Linked DNA regions of Rhodothermus marinus. The main gene of each other region encodes a partner of the protein of the gene in region 2 in a complex. Links are inferred from orthologs where the notes say so. Each region holds a gene or a part of one and is shown on either strand. Other genes may lie near its edges.

Region 1 (11,767 bases), 410 kb from region 2 along the record:
TGCCGGAGCCCGTCGATGGCAAATGGCTGCTGCTGCACCGCCCCATCTACGGGCGGCATCCCATGGCCATCCATCTGGCCGAAGCCGACCGGCCCGAGGGGCCCTTCCACAGTCGGGGCCTGCTGATGGCCAGCTACCGCTACCGGGAGTTTGCGCTTTCCTGGATCGGAGCAGGCGGCCCGCCCATCGCGCTGGGCAACCGGCGTTTCCTGATGATCTACCATCAGGGACACATGGACTGGGACGGGCACCGGGAGTACGATCTGGCGGCGGCGCTGCTGGATTTCAACCGACCCGATCCCGTCGCAGCCCGCCTGGAGCCGCTCATGCGGCCGCGCGGCGACATCGAAAAGGTGGGCGACCCGGAACTGGGTGTGGATAATGTGCTGTTTGCCTGTGCAAATTATGTATGGCGTGGTGATCTGATCATCCCGTATGCGGCGGCCGACAGCCGCATTTTTGGGGCACGGATTCCGATGAGCGAGCTGATCGCAGCCCTGGAGCGACGGGCCGCCGAAGAACCTGAAGTCGCAACGACCAAAGCATTGTAAAGCGAGACGATGCGCGACTACGAAGTGCTTCCGATGCCCCAGCAGGTGGGCGAGTTGTTTCGACGTTACGAGGGGAACCCGATTCTGACGGCCGACGACTGGCCCTATCCGTGCAACTCCGTCTTCAATCCGGCGGCCGTTCGTCTGGACACGGGCGAAACGCTGCTGCTGGTGCGCGTGGAAGACCACCGGGGCGTGTCGCATCTGACCGTGGCCCGGAGTCCCAACGGACTGACCGACTGGACGATCGATCCCGAGCCGACGCTGGTGCCCGATCCGGAGCACTGGCCCGAAGAATCCTGGGGCATCGAAGATCCGCGCATCGTGTGGCTGGAGGAGATGGGGTGCTATGCGGTCACCTACACGGCGTTTTCGGAGGAAGGACCGGCCATTGCGCTGGCGCTGACCGAAGACTTCCGCACCTTCGAGCGGCGCGGCCTGCTCATGCCGCCGGAAGACAAAAACGGCATGCTCTTTCCTCGTAAAATCGGGGGCTACTGGGTGCTGCTGCACCGGACCTCCAGCACGCGGCGCGAGACGCATCCGGCCATCTGGCTGAGCCGGTCGCCGGACCTGCGGCACTGGAGCGGTCCGCGCGTGGTGCTGCGGCCGCGGCCGGGCATCTGGTGGGACCACGTGCGCATCGGGGCCGGACCGCCGCCGATCGAAACGCCCGAGGGCTGGCTGCTCATCTACCACGGCGTGCGCACCACGGTGGCCGGCGACATCTACCGGGTGGGCATGGCGCTGCTGGACCTGGAAAACCCCACGCGCGTCATCCGACGGGCGCCCGGATGGATCCTGGGCCCGCGGGCTCCGTACGAACGCATCGGCGACGTGCCCAACGTGGTGTTTCCCTGTGGCTACGTGCTGGACGGCGACACGCTGCGTCTCTACTACGGCGCGGCCGATACCTGCGTGGCCGTCGCCGAAGCGCGCCTGAGCGAGCTGCTCGACTGGCTGTTGAACGGTCACTACGACGGACAGGCCCGAGGCTGAGCCATGCGGATCGCCATGCTGGCCCCCATCGCCTGGCGCGTGCCGCCCCGTCACTATGGCCCCTGGGAGCGGGTCGTCTGGCTGCTGACCGAGGGGCTGGTCGATCGAGGCGTCGACGTGACACTGTTTGCCACGGCCGACTCCCAGACGCGCGCCCGGCTCATTGCCGTATGCCCGCGCCCCTACGAAGAGGATCCTTCGCTGGACCCGAAGGTCTGGGAGTGTCTGCACATCAGCGAGGTGTTCGAGCGCGCCGGGGAATTCGATCTCATCCACAACCACTTCGACTTTCTACCGCTGAGCTACAGCGGCCTGGTGCGTACGCCGGTGCTGACCACGATCCACGGCTTTTCGTCGGAGCGCATTCTGCCGGTCTATCGCAAGTACAACCGCCGCACCTACTACGTCTCGATCAGCAATGCCGACCGGCATCCCGACCTGGATTACGTGGCTACCGTGTATCACGGGATCGATCTGGAGTCGTTCACGCTTCGCACCGAGCCGGGCGACTATCTGCTCTTTTTTGGCCGCATGCATCCCGACAAAGGGGCGCGTGAGGCGATCGAGGTGGCCCGTCGGAGTGGCATGCCGCTGAAGATGGCCGGCATCATTCAGGATCGGGCCTACTTCGAGCAGGAGGTGGCGCCGTTCATCGACGGCCGGCAGATTCAGTACCTGGGGTCGGTGGGACCGGCCGATCGAGATCGGCTGCTGGGTGGTGCCTACGCGCTGCTGCACCTGATCAACTTCGACGAGCCGTTCGGGTTGAGTGTGGTCGAAGCGATGGCCTGCGGCACCCCCGTCGTGGCCCGTCCGCGCGGCTCGATGCCCGAGATCATACGGGACGGCGAAACCGGCGTGCTGGTGCAGACGGTGGAGGAAGCCGTGGCCGCATTGCCCCGGCTGCGTCAGCTCGACCGTGCGAAAATCCGCGCCTACGTGGAGCGCCGCTTCAGCCGCGAGCGCATGGTCGACGACTACCTGCGCGTCTATGAAGAAGTGCTGCGTCGGCACCGGGCCCGTTCGGCCGCTTGAGCCATTTCCTGGCGACGCCTATCTTGTCGGCGTGCGTTCGGCCTATGTAGCAAAGCCATACGGCGAAGTGGCGCCACAGGCGCTTCTACACGTACAGCGCGGCCGAATGCACGCTTGCGTGCAGCTTCAACCAGACAGACAGGTACTATGGAAACGCACACCCTGGCGCATAAAGTCGTGGTGGTTACCGGCGCCGGTGGGCGGCTGGGACAGCAATTGCTTCGGCGTTTCGCGCAGGAAGGATCCCGCCTGGCGGCGGTGGTGCGCACGGCCGAGCAGGCCCGGCACCTTCAGCTTCCGGAAGGTGCCGAAGGTGCGGTTTTTCATGCCGATCTGGCCGACGAGGCGCAGGTAGCCGCCTGCTTCGGCAAAATCTGGGACCGCTTTGGCTACGTGGACGTGCTGGTGCACGCAGCCGGATTGTGGGACGAGCGCCCGTTGCTCGAAATGACGCTGGACGACTGGCGGGCGATGCTGGATGCGAATCTGACCTCCACGTTCCTGTGCTTCCGCGAAGCAGCCCGTCTGATGCGCGGGCGCTCCGGCGGACGGCTGATCGCATTTGCGTCGATGCAGGGCGCCGACCGTGGTCGTGCCCGCCAGGCCGCTTACTCGGCCGCCAAGGGGGCGCTGGTACGGCTGGTCGAGGCCGTCGGCGGCGAGCTGGTGGCGCAGGGCATCACCGCCCATGTCGTTGCCCCCTCGGTGATCCGGTACGATGAAGGCAGCGAGGGGTCCGGCGTGACGGCCGCCGAACTGGCCGAGCTGTGCGTCTACCTGTGCTCGCCGGCTGGTGCCGCGCTTAACGGGATGGTGATCCGGGCCTACGGTCGCGGTTTTTAGCTATCGGCTGGAGGCCGGCTGCCGCTTCCGGCTCTTTTTGTCCGAGGCAGGCGGTTCGGCAAGGGCGCGCTCGGGGTCCGGATGCGTGACGTCCACGTAGCCCTCGTACCAGCGGTGGGCGATCGGCAGGCCGTGTTCGATGAGACGCTGGTAGAAGCGATCGCGCGGTACCACCTGTTCGGGAGGTAGCGCGCCACCGCCTTTGACCTCGCCGGAGGCGATCATGAGCGCCACCAGGGCCGTGGGAATGGCCGTGCAGCGGCGCATGGCGCTGATCTGCTGCTCCTGATCGTAGCGATCGACCATTTCGTAAAGGAGCGTGCAGGGCTGGCCGTTTTTGCGCCCGTGAATGGCGATGCGCAGCAGCACGGCGTCTTCATAGTGGCCGCCCAGCCGCTGGCGCATGCGTCGCACCAGCACGTCGCGGTAGGTCAGGTGCGTGCGCACGTCGATCGAACGCGGCTCGCCAAAGCCCAGTCCCAGCACAAAGCGCATCTGGCTGGCATGACAGGGCCAGCGGACGCTTTTGTAGTCGAGTACCTGAATGCGTCCGGCCAGCTGCTCGGCCAGCGTCGAAAGACCGCCCGCCGTGTAGAAGGCCTCCATTTCCCCGAAGGGCTCCCCGAAGCGGATCCGCTCCATGCCGGTCAACGGCTCGACGGTCTCCAGCTGGCCCTCACGAATGAGTTGCACCGGATTCGTGTAGTCCTCGATCACCTTTTCCGCCGACCAGGAAATGCGGAAATTGAACGGATGTGGATCCAGCGGCACGTCGCCCACGCGCAGATAGGCCGCTTCGACTTCGTCGAACTGGTCGATGCCGTGCAGGCAGAGGATGTTCACCAGACCCGGGGCCAAGCCGCAGTTGGGAACGATCCAGACGGCGCGTTTGACAGCCTCTTCATGCAGGTCCAGTTCCTTACGCACGATCTGGTCGTTGCCGCCCATGTCGCAGAAGTTGACGCCCAGCTCCAGGCAGAGGCGGGCCAGGGTCGGGTTGAGCTGCGGCGGGGCGGCACTGATGACCACCTGGCTTCCCTGCAGGATCGGTTCCAGCACGCCGTGATCGCGCGCGTCGATCTGGAAGGAGCGCAGCCGGCTGGTCTGCAGCCGATCGTGCAGTTCCTGCAGGTTGCGGGCGCGAGCGTCGCAGACCTGCACCTGGGTTACTTCAGGCTGACGTACCAGAAACGAAGCGATGGCCGAACCAATGGCACCGGCTCCAATGATCGTTATGCGCATGGTCGTCGTCAGGCAGATGGCGTGCAGGGAAAGCGGGGCAAGACGATCCGGGATCGCTCAAAGATACGGCCGGAATCGCTCATTTTTAAGACCGAATCGTGCAGTTCGACAAGGCTTTACAGAGCCTTTCTTAAAGGGCCAGGCGTCCCTCCAGCGCACGGGAGAGCGTAGCTTCGTCGGCATACTCCAAGTCGCCTCCGATGGGCAGGCCGCGGGCAATACGTGTGACGCGCACGCCCAGCGGTTTGAGCAGCTGCGCCAGATAATAAGCGGTCGTGTCGCCCTCGACGTTGGGGTTCAGCGCCAGGATGACTTCCTGAACACGCGGAATACGACCTTCCGGATAGAGCGCGGCCCGCTCGGGGTCGCCGTTGGTGGGCGCCACGCGGGCCACGAGTTCACGGATGCGCAGGTCGTCCGGGCCGATACCGTCCAGCGGCGAGATGACGCCGCCCAGTACGTGGTAGACGCCCCGGTACTCTCCGGTGCGCTCCAGGGCCAGCACGTCGCTGGGTTCTTCGACCACGCAGATGGTGGAGTGGTCCCGGCGGGGCGAGCGGCAGATGGCACAGACTTCCTCGTCGGTCACGTTGAAGCAGATAGCGCACTGGCGCACGCGTTCTTTGACGGCCAGCAGAGCCTGTGCCAGCGCCTCCACTTCTTCACGGGGCATTTTCAGAATGTAGGCCGCCAGCCGCTGGGCCGTTTTGCGCCCGACGGTGGGCAGCCGCATGAGCTGCTCGACAAGGGCTTCGACCGAAGGCGAGGTGAAACTCATCGTGTTACAGTCCCAGGGCACTCAGGTCGATGTCCAGGCCGGGTGGTAGCAGCGTGCCGGCTGCCTTCTGCATTTCCTCACGGGCCATCCGGGCCGCTTCCTCCAGCGCCTTGTTGACGCCGGCCACGATCAGGTCTTCCAGCATGTCCTGATCTTCAGAGCGGAAGGCTTCGGGATCCACTTCGATGCGGACGATGCGCTGCAGGCCGTTGGCCGTCACGCGCACGATCCCCCCGCCGGTCTCCACGGTGACCGTTCGGTTGCCCAGCGCCTGTTGCGTTTCCGCAAGGCGCTGCTGCAACTCCATCACTTTCCCGAAGACTTCTCCCAGATTCAGCGCGCCGTCCATGTGCTTCTCCGACTGGTCGTTGCGTAGCAGGTGAACGCGCAGCCGGAGCCCTGGTTCATTGGCCGTTGCCCCAGTACAGCTCGCAGCCGAACTGGTCGATCAGCTTCTGCACGACGGGCGAGGTGCGCCGCAGGCGTTCCAGCACCAGCGTGGGATCCTCTGGTTCGGGCGTTGGAGGTGCCGCCTGCGCGGGCGCTTTGTCTACCGGCTCCGGTGATCGGAAACGCAGGGCTGTGAGCTGCTGCGCCTCCTCCATGAAGGCGTGGAGCTGCTGCAGCAGAAACTTCTCCTGATTCTGGAGCAGCCGGGCGTAGGCCGGGTCCCGGACGTACACCCAGAGCGTGGTGCCCTCGATCGACTCGGGTCGGGTGTCTTCCAGCACCATGCCCACATGACGACGAACCTGCGCAACCCGTCGCACGAACTCCGGCCAGCGGTCCTGCAGCGCCACCAGCAGTTCGGCGGGGGATTCGGCCACCAGTACGTCCGTTGCTTCCGCGGTGGCCAGCGCGGCCTGTCCGCCGGAGCCTTCCGGCCGGTTGTGCTTCAGCCTCTCCAGCGCGGGCGGACCGAAAAGGGAGGTGGTTTCAGGAGCAGTATGTGGCCGAGACTCCGGCGCTACCTCAGAACGCGGTGGTTTTGAAGCGGCCGGGGTGGAGCGAACGGCCGGTCCGGGGGTCGGGCGGGTCGGTGAAGGGCCGTCCGAATTGGGGCGGGACTGCGAAGTCTGCGCCAGACGCTCCAGCATGTCGAGTGCCCGGCGCAGATCGACGGCATGTGGCAGGCTGGCCATGCGCAGCAGCGTCAGCTCCAGTTGCAACCGGGGCTGGGCGCTGCTTTTCAGCCGGGATTCCAGATCGGCCACCAGTCCCAGCAGCCGCAGCAGATCGGCCTCCTCGAAAGCCTGCGCGGCTTCAGCGTAGCGCCGGCGGGTGGCTTCGCCCGCTTCGATCAGCGACAGGTCGGGCATGGTGCGGGCCACCAGCAGATTGCGCAGGTGCTCGGCCAGCCCGATGGCGAACTCCTGCAGGTCATAGCCGGATCGTACGACCTGCTCGACCACCGCGAGCATGCCAGCACCGTTGCCCGAGCGGACGTGGTCGGTCACCGCAAAGTACAGGTCCAGATCCACCACGCCCAGTGCCTGCGCCAGCTCGGCGTAGCGCAGCGTGGTGCCGCAGAGCGAGACCGCCTGATCGAAGGCCGAAAGCGCGTCGCGCAGGGCGCCGTCTCCCTTGCGGGCCAGCAGCATGAGCGACTCGTCGTCGGCCTCGACGCCCTCGGCCGCGCAGATCTCGCGCAGCCGGGCCACGATGGCCTCGACCGGAATGCGGCGAAAGTCGAACCGCTGGCAGCGTGAAAGGATCGTGGGCAGAACCTTGTGCGGCTCGGTGGTGGCGAAAATGAACAGGGCATGCGGCGGCGGTTCTTCGAGCGTTTTCAGGAGCGCGTTGAAGGCCGCGTTCGAGAGCATGTGCACCTCGTCGATGATGTAGACCTTCTTCCGCGCACCCTGCGGCGGCACCCGAACCGTCTCGCGCAGCTCGCGCACGTCCTCAACCTTGTTGTTCGAGGCCGCGTCGATCTCGAACACGTTCAGGCTGCGCCCCTCCTCGAAGGCGACGCACGCCTCGCACCGGCGACAGGGTTCGGCGCGGTCCTCGCGTTCTTCCAGCGGCGTCTGGCAGTTGATCGCCTTGGCCAGCAGGCGCGCGGCCGTCGTCTTGCCAACGCCCCGGGGGCCGCTGAACAGATAGGCGTGGCCCAGGCGGTTCAGACGAAGGGCGTTTTTCAGCGTCTCCGTTACGTGCTCCTGAGCGACCAGTTCACGGAAAAGCTGCGGGCGATACTTGCGGGCGGCTACCAGATAACGCTGTTCCTGCATGATGCCGGGCGTGGTCAGGGACGCAGGTTTTTCTTTTCAGAACGACGCGCCGGGCAAAAGGATCGCCCGACTTGCGTCTGGATACAGAATTGAATATTCTGTGAAGTAGAGCCCAACTCTTCAAACCAACGCGAGCGACGCATGGAACCACGCAAAGGCTTTTTCGAGGCGCTGTTCGATTTTTCCTTCTCGGAATTCATTACAGCGCGGCTGATCCGGTTGCTTTATGTGCTGGCGCTGATCGGGCTGGCACTGTTTGCGATCGTCTCGATCTTCACCGGGTTTGTCGAAGGGTTCGGTGAAGGTCTCCTGAGGCTGATTCTTTCGCCCATCTTTTTCCTGCTGGGCGCCATTGTGGCGCGGATTTACCTGGAGCTTGTCATCGTGATCTTTCGCATTGCCGAGCACCTGGCGCGGCTGGTGGCGCTTACGGAAGCTCGGGGCGGGGCGCCGTCGCCGCCGGAGCCACCGCTTTGAGCGACGACGCGGAGGTCGGGCGGGGCGGTTGAAAGCAGCGACGGCAGCGGGGTTCGTAGCGGTCGGCCGCCCCGAGCACGACCCGTCCTTCTTCGTCGGTCAGCCGTTGCGAGTGGTTGGCCGGCGCGCCGCAGACGGCGCAGATGGCATGCAGCTTTGTCACGTACTCGGCCACGGCCATGAGCTGGGGCATGGGCTCGAACGGCCGACCCATGTAGTCCTGGTCCAGACCGGCCACGATTACCCGTTTGCCGTCGTTGGCCAGTTGCTGGCACACGTCCACCAGCGTCATGTCGAAAAACTGAGCCTCGTCAATGCCCACCACGTCGGCCGATCCGGCCAGCAGCAGGATCTGCTCGGCGCTGTCGACCGGCGTCGAGCGCAGCGCGTTTTCGTCGTGTGAGACGACGTCCGTTTCGCTGTAGCGCCGGTCCATGCGGGGCTTGAAGACTTCGACGCGCTGGCGGGCGATCTGCGCCCGGCGCAACCGGCGGATCAACTCTTCGGTCTTGCCGCTGAACATCGAGCCGCAGATCACTTCGATCCAGCCGACCGAGCCGCCGTGCCGCAGAATCAGGGGTTCCATGGGCATGAGTTCGTCCGCGGGTTGGACTGCTCCGGTAAGATACGCCTCGCCTCGCGTTTTTTCCATGTTGAAATAGGGTGTTGCCTGACTCCCGCTGTCTTTGTAGCATACAGCCATTAATATGGGATCGCTGATTTTCCGGTGCATGATGGCGCCATGCCAGAGATGATCCGCGGGCATGACAGGGCGGACACAGTGGTCCGCCCCTACGGGATAGGGAAAATGTCAAGGATCTGGTAAGGGCGCACCGAAGTGTGCGCCCGTGCTTTCTCACATGCACTATTAAGTCAAATCAAGTGAAAAAGCATATTGCGAGACACTAAACCCAAACGCACCATGCCTGCATTGCGACGTTTGCTGATCTGTGTGTGGCTGATGCCGGGAATCGTTTCGAATGGTTTCGGCCAGACCATGCGCGGCGATCTGATCGACGTGAGCGAGGCCTTTCAGCGGCTCGATCCGGTTTACTTCGTCCCGGCCCGCGTCGAGGCGTTCGATCCGGCGGTCGGACAGGGCCAGCTTCGCTGGGAACGCTATCAGCGTCAGCCCAGCCTGTCGTTCAACAAGATCGACCGCCCCCTGGTGCGCGCCTCGTCCACCGAGTTTCCGGCCACCGAGTACGACCGGGATCCGGTGCTTCCCTTCACGATCGAGCCGGTCTCGCCACGTACCGTGCGGCTGCGGTTTCTGACCCGGGCCGTGGCCCCCGACGACACCCCTTCGTTGATGCTGGTGGGACCGGTGCCGCACGACGGAAGCTGGCAGGTGCAGCAGACCGACAGCCTGATCACGTGGACCAGCCCGGCCGGCTATCAGATCCGGCTCTACCGCGATCCCTGGCGGATCGCCTTCTACGATCCCACCGGACGGCTGCTGACGCGCACCATGACGCTCGACGAGCCGGCCACCTTCGCCTTCGACCGCGTCCCCTTCTGCTACATCCGTCGCTCCGAGGACCTGAGCCACTGGACGGCCGCCACCTTCGAGCTGGCCTACGACGAGAAAATTTTCGGCACGGGCGAATCCTTCACGCGCTTCAACAAACGCGGCCAGAAAATCATTGCCTTCCTGCGCGATGGAATGGGCACGCAGGGCCGGCGCATGTACAAACCGATTCCGTTTTTCCTGAGCAGCCGGGGCTACGGCGTTTTCGTGCACACGAGCACGCCCGTCACGTTCGACTTCGGCCACACGTTCGACCAGTTCAACACGATCTACACCGGCGACGAGACGCTCGATCTGTTTTTCTTCTTCGGCACGCCCGGGCAGATCCTCTCCGAGTACACGGCGCTGACGGGACGGAGTCCGGTGCCGCCGCTCTGGTCGTTCGGCCTCTGGATGAGCCGCATCACGTACAATTCGGAACAGCAGGTGCGTGAAGTGGCCGCCCGGCTTCGCCAGTATCGCATTCCGGCCGATGTCATTCATCTCGACACGGGCTGGTTCGAGACGGACTGGCGCAACGACTATCAGTTTTCCACCACCCGTTTCACGGATCCGGCCCGCATGATTGCCGACCTGAAGGCGCAGGGCTTTCACATCTCGCTCTGGCAACTTCCCTACTTTTCGTCGAAAAACCGACTCTATTCGGAGATCGTCGAAAAGGGGCTGCACGTGCGCAGCGAAAACGGACGATGGCCCTTCGAAGATGCCGTGCTGGACTTCTCCAATCCCGAAGCGGTGGCCTGGTATCAGGAGAAGCTGGCCGGTCTGTTGCGCATGGGGGTGGGAGCGATCAAGGTGGACTTCGGGGAAGACGCGCCGGTCCACGGGCTGTACGCTTCGGGTCGGACGGGCTGGTACGAGCACAACCTCTATCCGCTTCGCTACAACAGGGCGGCGGCCGAAATCACCACGCAGATCACGGGCGAGCACATCATCTGGGCGCGCAGCGCCTGGGCCGGCAGCCAGCGCTATCCGCTGCACTGGGGCGGCGACGCCGAAAACACGAATTCGGCCATGGCGGCCACGCTACGCGGGGGCCTGTCGTTTGGCCTCTCGGGCTTTACCTACTGGAGCCACGACGTGGGCGGCTTCGTGTCGACGCCCTCGGTCGATCTCTACCGGCGCTGGCTGGCCTTCGGGGTGTTCACCTCGCACACGCGCTGCCACGGCGCACCACCGCGTGAGCCGTGGGCCTACGGCGAGGCGTTCGTCGATGACTTCCGGCGTATCGTAGAAGTCAAATATCGCCTGATGCCTTACATCTACGCGCAGGCCGTGCGCTCCTCGGCCGAAGGGCACCCCATGATGCGCCCGCTTTTCTTCGAGTTTCCGGACGATCCGACCTCGTGGCTGATCGACGACCAGTACTTCTTTGGCGAGGCGCTGCTGGTAGCCCCACTGTTCGAGACCGGGTCCACCGGCCGCCGGGTCTATCTGCCGCCGGGCACCTGGATCGACTACCAGACCGACCGGGTGTACGAAGGGGGTCGGTGGCATGAGATCGAGGCCGGACCGGTGCCGATCATCGTGCTGGTACGCGATCATACGGTGCTGCCGCACATTGCACTGGCCCAGTCCACCATGGAAATGGACTGGAGCCGTCTGGAGCTGCAGGTATTCAGTACCGATGGGGCACCGGCCCGCGGCTGGGTGGCCCTGCCCGGCGAAGCCGCCCATGAACTGCAGGTTATTCCGGGCCCGGATGGACCCGTCCTGCAGGAAGATCCGCTCGAGGGGCGCGTGCAGTGGCGTCTGCAACTCCGCACGCCTCGCAGGTGAGCACGAAAAAGGGGCGGCCAGCCGGCCGCCCCTTTTTTGCCTGTGCCCGTGACAGCAGGTTACACCCAGAAGGAGAAGTACAGATAGATCGCCAGCACCAGCCCCAGCACCACCACCGTCAACGTCACATCCCGCCAGTCCCACGTCTTCCGACTCTCAGACCGGTCCGACGCCGACACCGTACCAAACGTCAACCCCCGTACCTTCTCCTCCGGCGGCGCCTCCGTCAACAACGATACGCCGACGATGATCAGCACGCTCAGCAAGAACAGCAGTCCGGAGAAGTAATAGCCATTAA
Region 2 (11,795 bases):
GCGCCGACCAGATTCACCATGCCGAAGGCGACGATTCGATCGACTGGCTTGTGCCCATCGTGGCCGACGCCGAGGCCGGCTTCGGCGGTCCGCTCCATGCCTTCGAGCTGACCAAGGCGCTCATCGAAGCCGGCGCCGCCGGGGTCCACTTCGAAGACCAGCTCGCCTCCGAAAAGAAATGCGGCCACCTGGGCGGCAAGGTGCTCGTCCCCACCGGCCAGTTCATCCAGACGCTGATTGCCGCCCGCCTGGCCGCCGACGTCATGGGCGTGCCCACCATCATCATCGCCCGCACCGACGCCAACGCCGCCACGCTGCTCACCAGCGACATCGACGAGCGGGATCGCCCCTTCCTCACCGGCGAACGCACGCCCGAAGGCTTCTTCCGCGTCCGTGCCGGTCTCGACCAGGCCATCGCCCGTGCCCTGGCCTATGCGCCCTACGCCGACATGATCTGGTGCGAGACCTCCACGCCCGACCTGGACGAAGCCCGGCGCTTCGCCGAGGCCATTCACCGCGAATACCCCGGTAAACTGCTGGCCTACAACTGCTCGCCGTCGTTCAACTGGAAAAAGCACCTCGACGAGGCCACCATCGCCCGCTTCCAGCGGGAGCTGGCCGCAATGGGCTACAAGTTCCAGTTCATCACGCTGGCCGGCTTCCACACGCTCAACTATGCCATGTTCGAGCTGGCCTACGACTACGCACGCGAGGGCATGCCGGCCTACGTGCGCCTGCAGGAGAAGGAGTTTGCCGCCATGGAGAAGGGCTTCACGGCCGTGCGGCATCAGCGTGAGGTGGGCACCGGCTACTTCGACGCCGTGCGGACGGTGATCACCGGGGAGCAGGCCAGCACGGTGGCCCTGGCCGGTTCCACCGAGGCGCAGCAGTTCCACTGAGCGTCCGCCTACCGGGGACAGTGCACCACCACGGCGGCCACGTCGTCGTTGCGCAGGGCGCGACGGCGGCGGGCCGCCGTAACGTGTCGGGCCAGTTCGCCGGTCGTCAGACGCAGCGGCAGCGTCGGATCGTCGCCCAGCAGCCAGGCACCCAGCGCATCGGTGGCCAGCACGAACGCATCGCCCGGAAGCCATTGCGCTTCAGTGACTTCAACAGGAGGTGGCATGCCATCATCCCGGCTACCGAGTAGCACCGGGCGGTGGTGAAACCGGCTCGGGTCGTCGATCGGCCAGGCCGCAAGCAGCCGGGTTCCGCGCAGGTGAAGCAGCACGGCATCGCCAACGGCCACGGCCCGCCAGGTGCCGTCCGGTTGCACCACGAGTCCCAGCAGCGCGGCGTGGGCGCCTTCTTCCAGCTTGGCCGCCACGTACCAGGGGAGCGTCTCAGGCACCTCGGGTTGCCAGGCGGCGCGCCAGTCCGCAAGCCGGTGCTGCAGCGCCTCGGATGTGGCGGGCAGATCGCGGCAGAAGCACTGCACCAGGTGGCGCGCCCAGGCGCCCGAAAAGGCCGACTCGGTAGCCCCATCCGCCACGGCCGCCGCAAACGGCCAGCCGGGCCGCACGGCGAAGGCATCTTCGCACGCGGTGGGTGCGGCGCCGTCCCGCGGCAGCCAGAACGTACGCACCAGCGGCGCGCGCATGGCCGGCTCAGCGCAGCGTGCTCGGACGCGTGCCGATCTCCAGAAAGCGCACCAGCGCCACCGGATCGGCATTGAACACGAAGCCGCGTGTGTCCATCGTCACGCGGTAGCCCTCCTGTTCGGCCGCCGCCCGCATCGTAAAGGGCAGCAGGCTCGACATCTGGAACAGCAGCACCGCGTACTCGTCGCGCGGCAACTCATCGACGCTGGAAGGCAGCTCGACGGCCGGCTCCTCGGACGACGAGAGATGCACGTTGAAAAGCAGCGTCTCGCCGTCGTCGGTGGCAAAGCTCCGGAGCTGTTGCGCGTAGCGCAGCGGATCGCCGTCGGTGGCCTCCCCATCGGTGATGTTGATCACGATGGGCGGGAAGGAATGCGGGTGCAGGTCGATCCAGGTCCGCACCATCGAGGCGGCCAGGTCGAGCGCCTGGCACATGGGCGTGCCGTTTTTCGCATGGGGATCGAACCAGACCGGAAATTTGACGCGTTGCTCCACGAAGCCGCCTTTACCGTCCGGCACTTTCTTCAGGCGCTCTTCCAGGCGAAGTGGCCGCTCGGCCAGGTGGCTGATCGGCACCAGGTCGCCCGCCACCCGGTACTCCTCGGCGGGACGAATCAACGGCTGCACACGTTCGCCGTAGCCGATCACCCCCACGTAGAAGTAGTCGCGCACGCCGTCTTCCTTGGCGCAGCGCAGAATCAGATTCTGCAGCAGACGGTTGACCACGTCGGCCAGCACCCGCGCCTTGCTCGGCGCGGCATCGCCCCGCTGCTCGGCCCCGCCGAACGGCTCCTGCATCGAAGCCGACTGATCCAGCAAAAACAGAATGGCCGTCGGCGAGGTCCGGCTGATTTCCGCAGAGTACGCCATCTATGCTCGTCTATGGCTGGTTTTCAGAAGACACACACCGGATAAAGAACACACGAAGGCGGGAAAGGTTGTCCCGCTGTTTGCCGAAGGAAATGACGGGCGGACACACAGGCGCACCTTACCACCAACATCTCCGACAGGGACGGACCTTTGCGTCCGCCCGGCTCATCGGACGCCGGAGGGCGCCCCTATCCCAAACGCTCCTCCCCGGTCGTATTTGACCACGAACGTGCGTTTGTAGCGAGCCGGAGAAGCGTCAGCCGGAATGACGCTTTTTTGAAACGGCACTTCGCTTCGCTCCGTGCCGAACTACGAACGATATACGCTCTGGCAAACGTTCAGCGGATGCGTGCCAGCAGACGACGGGCTTCCTCCTGGTAGGTCGTGTCGTCGGGTTCGGTGGGCGGTAGGGCCAGGGCCCTTTCCAGTTCATGAACGGCCCCTTCGCGATCGCCCAGTCGCAGCAGCGTACGGCCCAGCTCCAGGTGGTGTACCACGCGCTCGCGGAGGGCCAGCGCCCGCCGGAAGTCCTCGGCCGCTTCCTCCAGCGAGGCATCCGGAAGCCCACCGTAGATCAGGCGGACCAGCGTGCGCTCGAAAAAGTTGAGCGTGGCGACTTCGTAGTGCCAGCGACCGCGCAGGTGGTAGGCGATGTCGTCGTTCGGATCGAGCGCGAGTGCGCGGTCGATATAGGCGCGGATCTGGCGGGCACGCTCCACCTTGTCCCGCGGACCGGAGACCAGCGCCAGCCGTCCGGCGGCGATGGCGGCCGCCACGTAGGCGCGGCTGTTGAGCGAGTCGGCGGCAATGGCGGCGCGGGCATCCTTCAGCCCCAGCCGGTACAATTCGCGCCGGCGCTCTTTATCGCGAGCGCGCAGGCCGAGTTCGACGCGCACGCGCGACCGACGCCAGAGCAGTTCGGCGGCGTTCGGGTTGCGTTGCAGACTGTCGTCCAGCAGCGCCAGCGCCTCCTCGAAAGCCCCCTGTTGCCACAGACTGTCCACGTGGGCCAGCCACAGGCCGTCCTGGGCCCACCCTACCTTCGCGCCAAGCAGCCAGAGCGCAACGATCAGCAGTCGGGTTTTGCCCGAACGCACCGTTCCTTCAGGATTTGCCCGTGGTGGTTCTGGGCCGAAGATACGGCTGCACGTCCTCAAGGGCCATATCTTCCCAGCTTCCGTCTTCGTACTGAATCCAGACGCGCCGTTTGAAGATGTCCAGCTTCTGGACCGTCCCCCGACCGCGCTCGGTCTCGACCGGCGTGTCCACCGGTGGAAAGTCTTTCAGCGCGGCCATGTACTGTTCCAGTTCGTAGTTCAGGCAGCACTTCAGCCGGCCGCACTGGCCGCTCAGGCGGGCCGGGTTCAGCGGCAGGTTCTGAATCTTGGCCGTCTGGGTGGCCACCGGCTTGAACTCCTGCAGCCAGGTGGAACAGCAGAGTTCACGACCACAGGAGCCGATGCCCCCGATGCGGGCCGCCTCGTCGCGAGCGCCGATCTGACGCAGCTCGACGCGCGTGCGAAACGTACGGGCCAGCTCGCGCACCAGTTGTCGGAAGTCCACGCGATGATCGGCCGTGAAGTAGAAGGTGATCTTCTTGTGATCGAATTGCCATTCGGCATCGACCAGCTTCATGGGAAGCCCCAGCCGTTCGATGGCCTCGCGGGCGATGTAGAACGCCTCGATCTCCTGCTGTTTGTTGGCTTCCCAGCGGTCGATGTCGTCGAGCGTGGCCAGACGCACGATGCGCGGGAACTCGGCATCGTCGTCGAGCCCCTTGGCACGCACGCGCAGGCGGACGAGCTCGCCGGTCAGGTGGACGATCCCGAAGTGCACGCCCCGATCCGCTTCCACGATCACGTAGTCCCCTGCCTGAAGGTCCAGTCGATCCACGTTGCGGTAAAGTCCTTTGCGGCGGCCTTTGAAGCGGACCTCCACGATGTCGTAGGTCGGATAGGGGCCGCTGAGGTGACTCAGCCAGTCGAACACGTGCAGCGAGGGGCAGCCGTTGCCGGAGGCGCACCCGCCGCCGCATCCCCCTCCCTGCACGCACGCACTACCACAGGCCATGGTCTATGATCAGGCAGATTTTTCGAAGCCAGCGTGTCTCTGATAGACCCGCGCGGACCTCAAGGTTCCGCGGCTCAGGCCAGTCCGAGCGCCAGCGGGTCGTCCAGCGCCGGCACGAGGCGCTCCGGTGCCCGGCCGTGCATGGCGTCGCGCAACGCCGCGGCCAGCACGCTCAGCACCAGAAACGGCTGCACGTTCCGCTCGATCAACTCGAGCGCTTCTTCGAGCAGTCGTGCCATACCCTCCAGGTCGGCTTCGGGCAGGTTCTGGCAGAAGCGCCGGATGGCCTCCTGCTGGTCCAGGTTGACCAGCTCGGCTCCGTCGCCGAGCGTCCGAAACAACACCAGGTCGCGCACCCAGCCCAGCATGAGCTGTAGCAATCCCTTGAGGCGCTCGCGTCCCAGCGCGCTCAACTGTTCCACCAGATCGACCAGCGCCTCGCTGTGGAAGCGGTAGGCCTGGCGCAGGAAGGCCAGCGCCTGCTCACGGTCGGCCTGCAGCACCTCGTTTTCGAGCAGGTCGAGCGCCCGGCTGTAGGAGCCGTCGGCCATGCGCGCCAGCACCATGGCCCGCGCTTCGTCCACCCCCTCTCGCTCCACAAGGGCCTGTGCGATCGCCTCGGCCGGCAGTGGATCGAACCGGAGGTGCTGGCAGCGCGAGCGAACGGTGGGCAGCAGATGATCGGGACGAGACGTGGTCAGGATGAACACCGTCTGCGGGCCCGGTTCTTCCAGCAGCTTCAGGAAAGCGTTGGCCGCCTCGACCCGCATCCGGTCGGCATCGATCAGGATGGCGACTTTGTAGCGGCCTTCCAATGGTTTGAAGCTGACGCTGCGCCGGAGCGATTCGTTGATACGGGCCACGGAATAGAACGCCTGCTTGTTGGACGCCCGCGTCGGGTCGTCCAGCACGGGCCGGCGAATGTAATCCACGGTGGCGTAGGGCTCGGCGGCCAGTCGTTGCAGACGTTCGTAGAGGTCGTCCGGGTCGGCGTCGCTGGGATGCGGCAGCATCACCTGAACGTCCGGGTGAATCAGGCGCTGCACCTTGGTACAGGGCACGCACTGGCCGCACGGATCGCTCCCACCCTGCTCGCACTGCAGCGCCTGCGCGAAGGTCAATGCAGCCGCCCGCTTGCCCGTCCCGTCGGGGCCGTAGAACAGATAGGCGTGGGCCACGCGCTGCTGCGCCAGCGCCCGCCGCAACGCCTCGACGACGCGTTCCTGTCCGATGATGCGATCCCAGGTCATGGGCCTGTCGTTTTGCACGCTATTAACGGGACGGGCCGAAACAAAGTGCCCGCCTTGCTCATTGGCAAGGACGCTTGCGGGAACGTTGGTGCCCGCCGTAATTTCAAGTAAAGGCGTCTGGCGCGGTAGCTCAGTCGGTTAGAGCGTCGGATTCATAACCCGGAGGTCGAGGGTTCGAATCCCTCCCGCGCCACCACGAAAAAAGCGCCCCGACGGCGAATCGGGGCGCTTTTCGTTTATGGATCGCAAGACTCAGGCCTCCTGCATGGCCTCGGCCTCGGCCACGACTTTCTCCTGCACGTGGCGCGGCATGGGCTCGTAGTGGCTGAAGCGGGCCCGATGGATACCGCGTCCCTGCGTGAGCGAGCGCAGCGTCGTGGCGTAGCGGTACAGCTCGGCCTCGGGCACGTAGGCCTTGATCTTCTGGAAGACGCCTTCCGTCTCGATCCCCTGAATGCGGGCGCGGCGCGTGTTCAGATCGCCCATCACGTCACCGGTGAAGGCGTCGGGCACGATCACCTCCACCTCGTCGATGGGCTCCAGCAGCACGGGTTGCGCTTTCTTGAACGCCTCGCGGAAGGCCATGCGGGCGGCCGTCTTGAAGGCCGCCTCGTTGGAGTCGACCGGGTGCATACCGCCGTGGTAGATGATCACGCGCACGTCGCCCACCGGATAGCCCGCGATCGGACCGTTCTGCATGGCCTCCAGCACGCCTTTCTGGATGGCGCCGAAGAACCGCTTCATGTCGATGACGCCTCCCACGATCGCATCGACGAAGTGCACGCGCGCGCCCCAGTTCGTCTCGACGGTCACCTCGCCGCGCACGGTGATGTCCGAGGGCGGCTGGAACGGTTCGGTCAACGGCTCGATGTGGATGGAAATGTCGGCGAACTGTCCGGCACCGCCCGTCTGCTTCTTGTGGCGGTAGGAGGTGCGGGCGCTCGTCTGGATCGTCTCCCGGTAGGCTACCTTCGGCTTGACGAACTCCACCTCCACGCCAAAGCGGTTCTTGAGCCGGAAACGGGCGATCTCCAGGTGCATCTCGCCCTGTCCGGCCAGCACGATCTGGCGCAACAGCGGATCCTGAATGATCTTCAGCGAGGGATCCTCCTCGACGAGCTGGTGCAGCCCCTGCATCATCTTGTCTTCGTCGCCCTCGCGGAGCGGGCGCACGGCCACCGCGTAGCGCGGCTCGGGGAATTCGATGGGCGGCAGCACGTAGGACGTCCCTTTGGGCCGGAGCGTGTTGTTCGTGTGCGTGTCGCGGAGCTTGACCGTGGCGCCCAGATCGCCGGCCACCATGCGCGGGACGGCCTCCCGCTCACGCCCGTTCATGGCATAGAGCGTACCCAGCCGCTCCATGGTGCCGGTCTGGGCGTTTTCCAGGTCCATCCCCTGCTCCAGCGTGCCCGAGTAGACGCGGAAGTAGGAGAAATCGCCCACATGCTGCTCGGCCATCGTGCGGAAGATGAAGGCCACCGGCGGCCCCGACGGATCGGGCGCCAGCGTGCCGCCGTCCACCAGCTTCGCGGGTGGCATGTCGGCGGGCGAGGGTGCCACGTTGACCAGAAAACTCAGCAGCCGCGAGATGCCGATCACCTCGGTGGCGCTCACCACGAAGATCGGGAAGAGCTGTCGGCGGATCATGGCCGCCCGGAGCCCCTTGCGCATTTCGTCTTCGGTAAGCGTGCCCTTCTCGAAGTAGAGCTCCATCAGGCCCTCATCGTTTTCCGCAATGTCTTCGATGAGCGCCGTATGGAGCTCTTCCGCCTCCTCGCGGAAGGCCGGATCGATCTCGTTTTCCTCCGGCGTGAGGCTGCCTTTCGGGTAGGTGAGCTGCTTCATGTGCAGCACGTCGATGATCGTGCGCGTGCCCGTCCCGGCCGGAATTTGCACCACCGTGGCCCCGCGCCCGAACCGTTCCTTGATCTGCGCTACCAGCGTACGGAAATCGGACTCGGCCCGGTCCAGGTGGTTGACCACGAACATCGACGGAATCTCCTGCTTGAGACCGTACTCCCAGGCCAGCTCCGTGCCCACCTGGACGCCTTCGACAGCGTTCATCACGTAGATGGCCAGATCCGCCACCCGGAGCGCGGCCAGTACTTCTCCGACGAAGTCCGGGTAGCCCGGCGTGTCGAGCACATTGATTTTATGGTCCTGCCAGGGCACATGCAGCAGCGACGTGAAGACCGACATGCCGCGCTCCTTCTCGCTGGGGTGGTAGTCGCTGACCGTGTTGCCCTCTTCGATCGACCCCATGCGCGAGATGACGCCGGCCGTGTAGAGCATCGCCTCGGCCAGCATTGTTTTACCGCTCCCCTGGTGTCCGACCAGCGCAACGTTACGAATGTGCGTGGCTTCGTAGACCTTCATAGGCACCTCCTGCTGGTTTGGAACCGGGCCGAAGCGCTTTCATGAACGCCCCGCAAAACCCCGGCTGTTTTCGGAAAAGAACTGTCCCTTTCGGGTTTTGTTTAAGATACAAGCGAATCCGAAATAGTCAAGCCGACCGCTGCATGAAACCCCTACTGCTTGCTCTGGAAACGGCCACGGACGTGTGCGGGGTGGCCCTGTTTGCGGGCGAAGCGCTCTGCTTCGAGGCCATCCTGCAGCGCGGACGTGTCCATTCCGAGCAGTTGGCTCCGCTGATTGCCAATGCCCTGGAGCGGTGCGCGCTGCAGGCTGCCGATCTGGACGCCGTGGCCGTCTCCATGGGGCCGGGCTCCTACACGGGCCTCCGCGTGGGCGTCAGCACGGCCAAAGGACTGGCCGAAGCGACCGGTGCCCGGCTGATCGGGGTACCCACGCTGGAGGCACTGGCTGCCTCGGTCACGCCCTACGCTGCGGCCGGCGACGTCGTCGTCCCGCTGCTGAACTCGCGCCGTACCGAGGTGTACACGGCCGCCTACCGGATCACGTCTGATGCCACGCTGGAGTTGCTGGCCGAACCCGCTGCGCTGGAAGCGGCCTCGGTGCCCGACTGGCTGCCACGGCCGGACGACGGCGGCCACCTCTGGCTGGTGGGCGAAGGCACGGCACGCGTGGCAGCGCACCTGACCGAGCCGCCCGCTTCGCTCCGGCTGCTCGATCCCCTGCAGCACAACCTGCGGGCCTTCTGGGTGGGGCGGCTCGGACTGGAACGCTACCGGTCCGGACGCTTCGAGGATGTGGCGAGCTTCGAGCCCTTCTACCTGAAGGATTTTGTGGCAAAGCCGCACCGCCGCGCGCCGGCCGCTTCCCTTTCCTCCTGAATTTTTGTATGCTACAGACCCTCCCCAACGAGTTTTGCAGCAACATGGCCTGGTTCAAGCGCAAGACGCAGGGCATTCTGACCTCCCGCGACGAGCAGATCGACGTTCCGGAAGGCCAGTGGGAAAAGTGTCCCGAGTGCTCCCACATCCTGCACCGGCGTGAGTTGGCCGAGCATGCCCGCGTGTGCCCGAAGTGCGGGCATCATTTTCCCATGACGAGCCTGGACTACTTCCGGCTCATCTTCGACGAAGGACGCTTCACGCTGCACGACCAGCACCTGACCTCGGCCGACCCGCTGGAGTTCGTCGATCGCAAGCCGTACACCGTGCGCCTCGAAGAAGCCCGGCGCCAGACCGGCCTCAACGAGGCGGCGCAACGGGCCACCGGCACGGTGGGCGGCCACCGCATCTCGGCGGCTGCGCTGGACTTCCGCTTCATCGGGGGCTCGATGGGTTCAGTCGTGGGCGAGGTTGTCGCCCGCGCCATCAAGACGGCCTACACCGAACGGATCCCGCTCCTGATCATCTCCCAGAGCGGCGGCGCCCGCATGATGGAAGGCATCCTCAGCCTGATGCAGATGGCCAAGACGGCCGCGCTGCTCACCCGGCTCGATGAAGCACGGCTTCCTTATATCTCTCTGATGACAAACCCCACCACGGGCGGCGTGACGGCTTCGTTCGCCATGCTGGGCGACATCAACCTGGCCGAGCCCGGCGCTCTGATCGGCTTTGCCGGCCCGCGCGTCATCCGTCAGGCGGTGGGCCAGGACCTGCCGCCCGGCTTCCAGAGCGCCGAGTTTCTGCGGGAGCACGGCTTTCTGGACGACATCGTGGATCGTCGCCAGCTCCGGCGCTACCTGATTCACCTGCTGGATTTGCTGCTGGAATCCGGCGCCCCCTTGCCCGAAACCCCGTCGTCGTCGTAGCTTTACCTGTGGTCTGCTTTTTGATTGCCAGCATGCACGCAAGCCCAACCCGCTGGAGTCGTATCGCGCGAGCGCTACCACATCGAAGCATCCTTCCATAACCGGCCTGTGCCCTTCCCCGCGGGGAAGGCAAGGTGGGCGAACGTCCGGAAAGAACGCACCCAGTCCGGTTGGTCATGAGCGAAGCGCTGCGTGCCGGGAAATTCTGGAGCGGGTTGGTACTGTTGCTGGTGGGTGGGTTGCTGCTGCCCGGACTGCACACGCCGACCGGCACCTGGGCGCTGCATGCCCAGACGCTGCCCGATAGCCTGCAGGCCGACTCGTCCCGCATCGACACGCTGCACACGCCGCGCGCCGACCGCCTGCTGCCGCGCCGCACACGCGATCTCCCTTACGCTCGACTCTGGCCACGCACCGCTTCGCTGACGGCACTACGTCCGAGCACCTGGAAGCGTGAGGTCACGCTCGACTCGACCCGTCTGGTCTATCACATCCACGAGCGCCTCGGCCAGACCGACGTGCGCGTGCCCGTCACACTCGACTTCGAGCACTATCGACAACTACGGCTGCGCCAGGCGCTGCGCCAGAACTGGGGCACCGTCCAGACCCAGCGGCAACGCCAGGCCAGCCAGCGGCGCCGGGGCGGTCTGGGCGTGAGCATCGCGCTGCCCGGTGGCCGACAGAGCGCCTTCACCACGATCTTCGGCCGCCCCGAGGTGGACCTGCGCGTCAACGGCCAGGCCAACATCAATGCCGGCTTCAACTACCGCAAAAGCGACCAGCAGGTGGCCTTTTCTGGCCGCGCCGCCCAGCTCGACCCGGACTTCAAGCAGGACCTGCGACTGGGCATCACCGGCACCATCGGCGACAAACTCCGCGTCAACGTCAACTGGGACACGAACAACCAGTTCGACTACCAGAACCAGCTTCGCCTTGAGTACACCGGCTACGAAGACGAGATCATCCAGCGCATCGAGGCCGGCAACGTCATGCTGCAGACCCCCTCCCAGCTCATCCGGGGCGGCCAGAGCCTGTTCGGCATCAAGGCACAATTCCAGCTCGGCGGCCTGCAGCTGACCACCGTGGCCAGCCAGCAGGAAGGTCAGTCCAACTCGCTGACGATCAGCGGCGGCGCGCAGACCACCACGTTCGACCTGCAGCCCACCGACTACGACGACGGCCGCCACTTTTTCCTGGCCTACTACTTCCGCAACCGCTGGGAGGACGCACTCTCCGATCCCCCAAACATCCGCGTGGCCAACGGCTTCGAGCGCATCACCGAGATCGAGGTCTGGAAGCTGGTCTATCCGGTGCGCGACGACGAGAACGTGCGCCAGGTGGTGGCCATCGTCGATCTGGGCGAGCCCGAGGAGTTGCTGACGCTGGCCGATGCCTACACGCGCGACGATGCCGGCGCTCTGCCTGACAACCGCAACGACCGCTACGACGACACGCCCGGCGGCGAAGTCGATACCTACCTGCGCAACGGCCAGGCCAACGCGGCGGCCTACCTGAAGGACCAGCGCGGCCTGAGCGAAGACGACTTCCAGATCGGCCGCTTCAAACGCCTGGAGCCCGGCCGCGACTACACCTACGACGAAGTGCTCGGCTACATCTCGCTCACGCAACGCCTGCAGGAAAACGAGGCGCTGGCCGTCGCCTTCCGCTACCGGGCGGGCGGCCGCATCTATCAGGTGGGCGACTTCTCGTCGGAGACGGGCGGCGCCGGCGGCGGCCAGGACGAAGACCGCCTCGTGCTCAAGCTGCTACGGCCGAGCCAGCTTCGCCAGCCTTCGCCCACCACCGGCTACAACCCGGCCGTCT

Evidence for each region.
Region 1: holB (region 2) and dnaX share a complex: the UniProt entries of both Bacillus subtilis proteins name them as parts of the DNA clamp loading complex. The link is inferred for Rhodothermus marinus from one-to-one orthologs.

What each region holds. Positions count from the first base shown.
Region 1 is NZ_AP019797.1:3,203,942-3,215,708, reverse strand. What follows is about bases 5,268-8,185. They hold dnaX (DNA polymerase III subunit gamma/tau), read right to left. Parts: upstream 7,683-8,185; coding sequence 5,853-7,682; downstream 5,268-5,852. Other genes in these bases: GYH26_RS14000 (thymidine kinase), read right to left, coding at 8,110-8,185; GYH26_RS14005 (DUF4282 domain-containing protein), read left to right, coding at 7,824-8,159; GYH26_RS14015 (YbaB/EbfC family nucleoid-associated protein), read right to left, coding at 5,453-5,797; recR (recombination mediator RecR), read right to left, coding at 5,268-5,448. Also shown: GYH26_RS14045 (glycosidase), read left to right, coding at 1-551; GYH26_RS14040 (glycosidase), read left to right, coding at 561-1,550; GYH26_RS14035 (glycosyltransferase family 4 protein), read left to right, coding at 1,554-2,585; GYH26_RS14030 (SDR family NAD(P)-dependent oxidoreductase), read left to right, coding at 2,733-3,428; GYH26_RS14025 (saccharopine dehydrogenase family protein), read right to left, coding at 3,429-4,670; more of recR, read right to left, coding at 4,801-5,267; more of GYH26_RS14000, read right to left, coding at 8,186-8,751; GYH26_RS13995 (TIM-barrel domain-containing protein), read left to right, coding at 9,082-11,469; GYH26_RS13990 (sodium:solute symporter), read right to left, coding at 11,529-11,767. UniProt on the Bacillus subtilis protein: Part of the beta sliding clamp loading complex, which hydrolyzes ATP to load the beta clamp onto primed DNA to form the DNA replication pre-initiation complex.
Region 2 is NZ_AP019797.1:2,790,407-2,802,201, forward strand. The notes cover bases 3,704-6,649. They hold holB (DNA polymerase III subunit delta'), read right to left. Parts: upstream 5,792-6,649; coding sequence 4,616-5,791; downstream 3,704-4,615. Other genes in these bases: GYH26_RS12150 (PSP1 domain-containing protein), read right to left, coding at 3,704-4,541; fusA (elongation factor G), read right to left, coding at 6,044-6,649. Outside these bases: aceA (isocitrate lyase), read left to right, coding at 1-899; GYH26_RS12135 (protein phosphatase 2C domain-containing protein), read right to left, coding at 908-1,600; GYH26_RS12140 (vWA domain-containing protein), read right to left, coding at 1,608-2,471; GYH26_RS12145 (tetratricopeptide repeat protein), read right to left, coding at 2,810-3,568; more of GYH26_RS12150, read right to left, coding at 3,576-3,703; more of fusA, read right to left, coding at 6,650-8,167; tRNA (adenosine(37)-N6)-threonylcarbamoyltransferase complex dimerization subunit type 1 TsaB, read left to right, coding at 8,311-9,045; accD (acetyl-CoA carboxylase, carboxyltransferase subunit beta), read left to right, coding at 9,090-9,971; cell surface protein SprA, read left to right, coding at 10,148-11,795. UniProt on the Bacillus subtilis protein: DNA polymerase III is a complex, multichain enzyme responsible for most of the replicative synthesis in bacteria.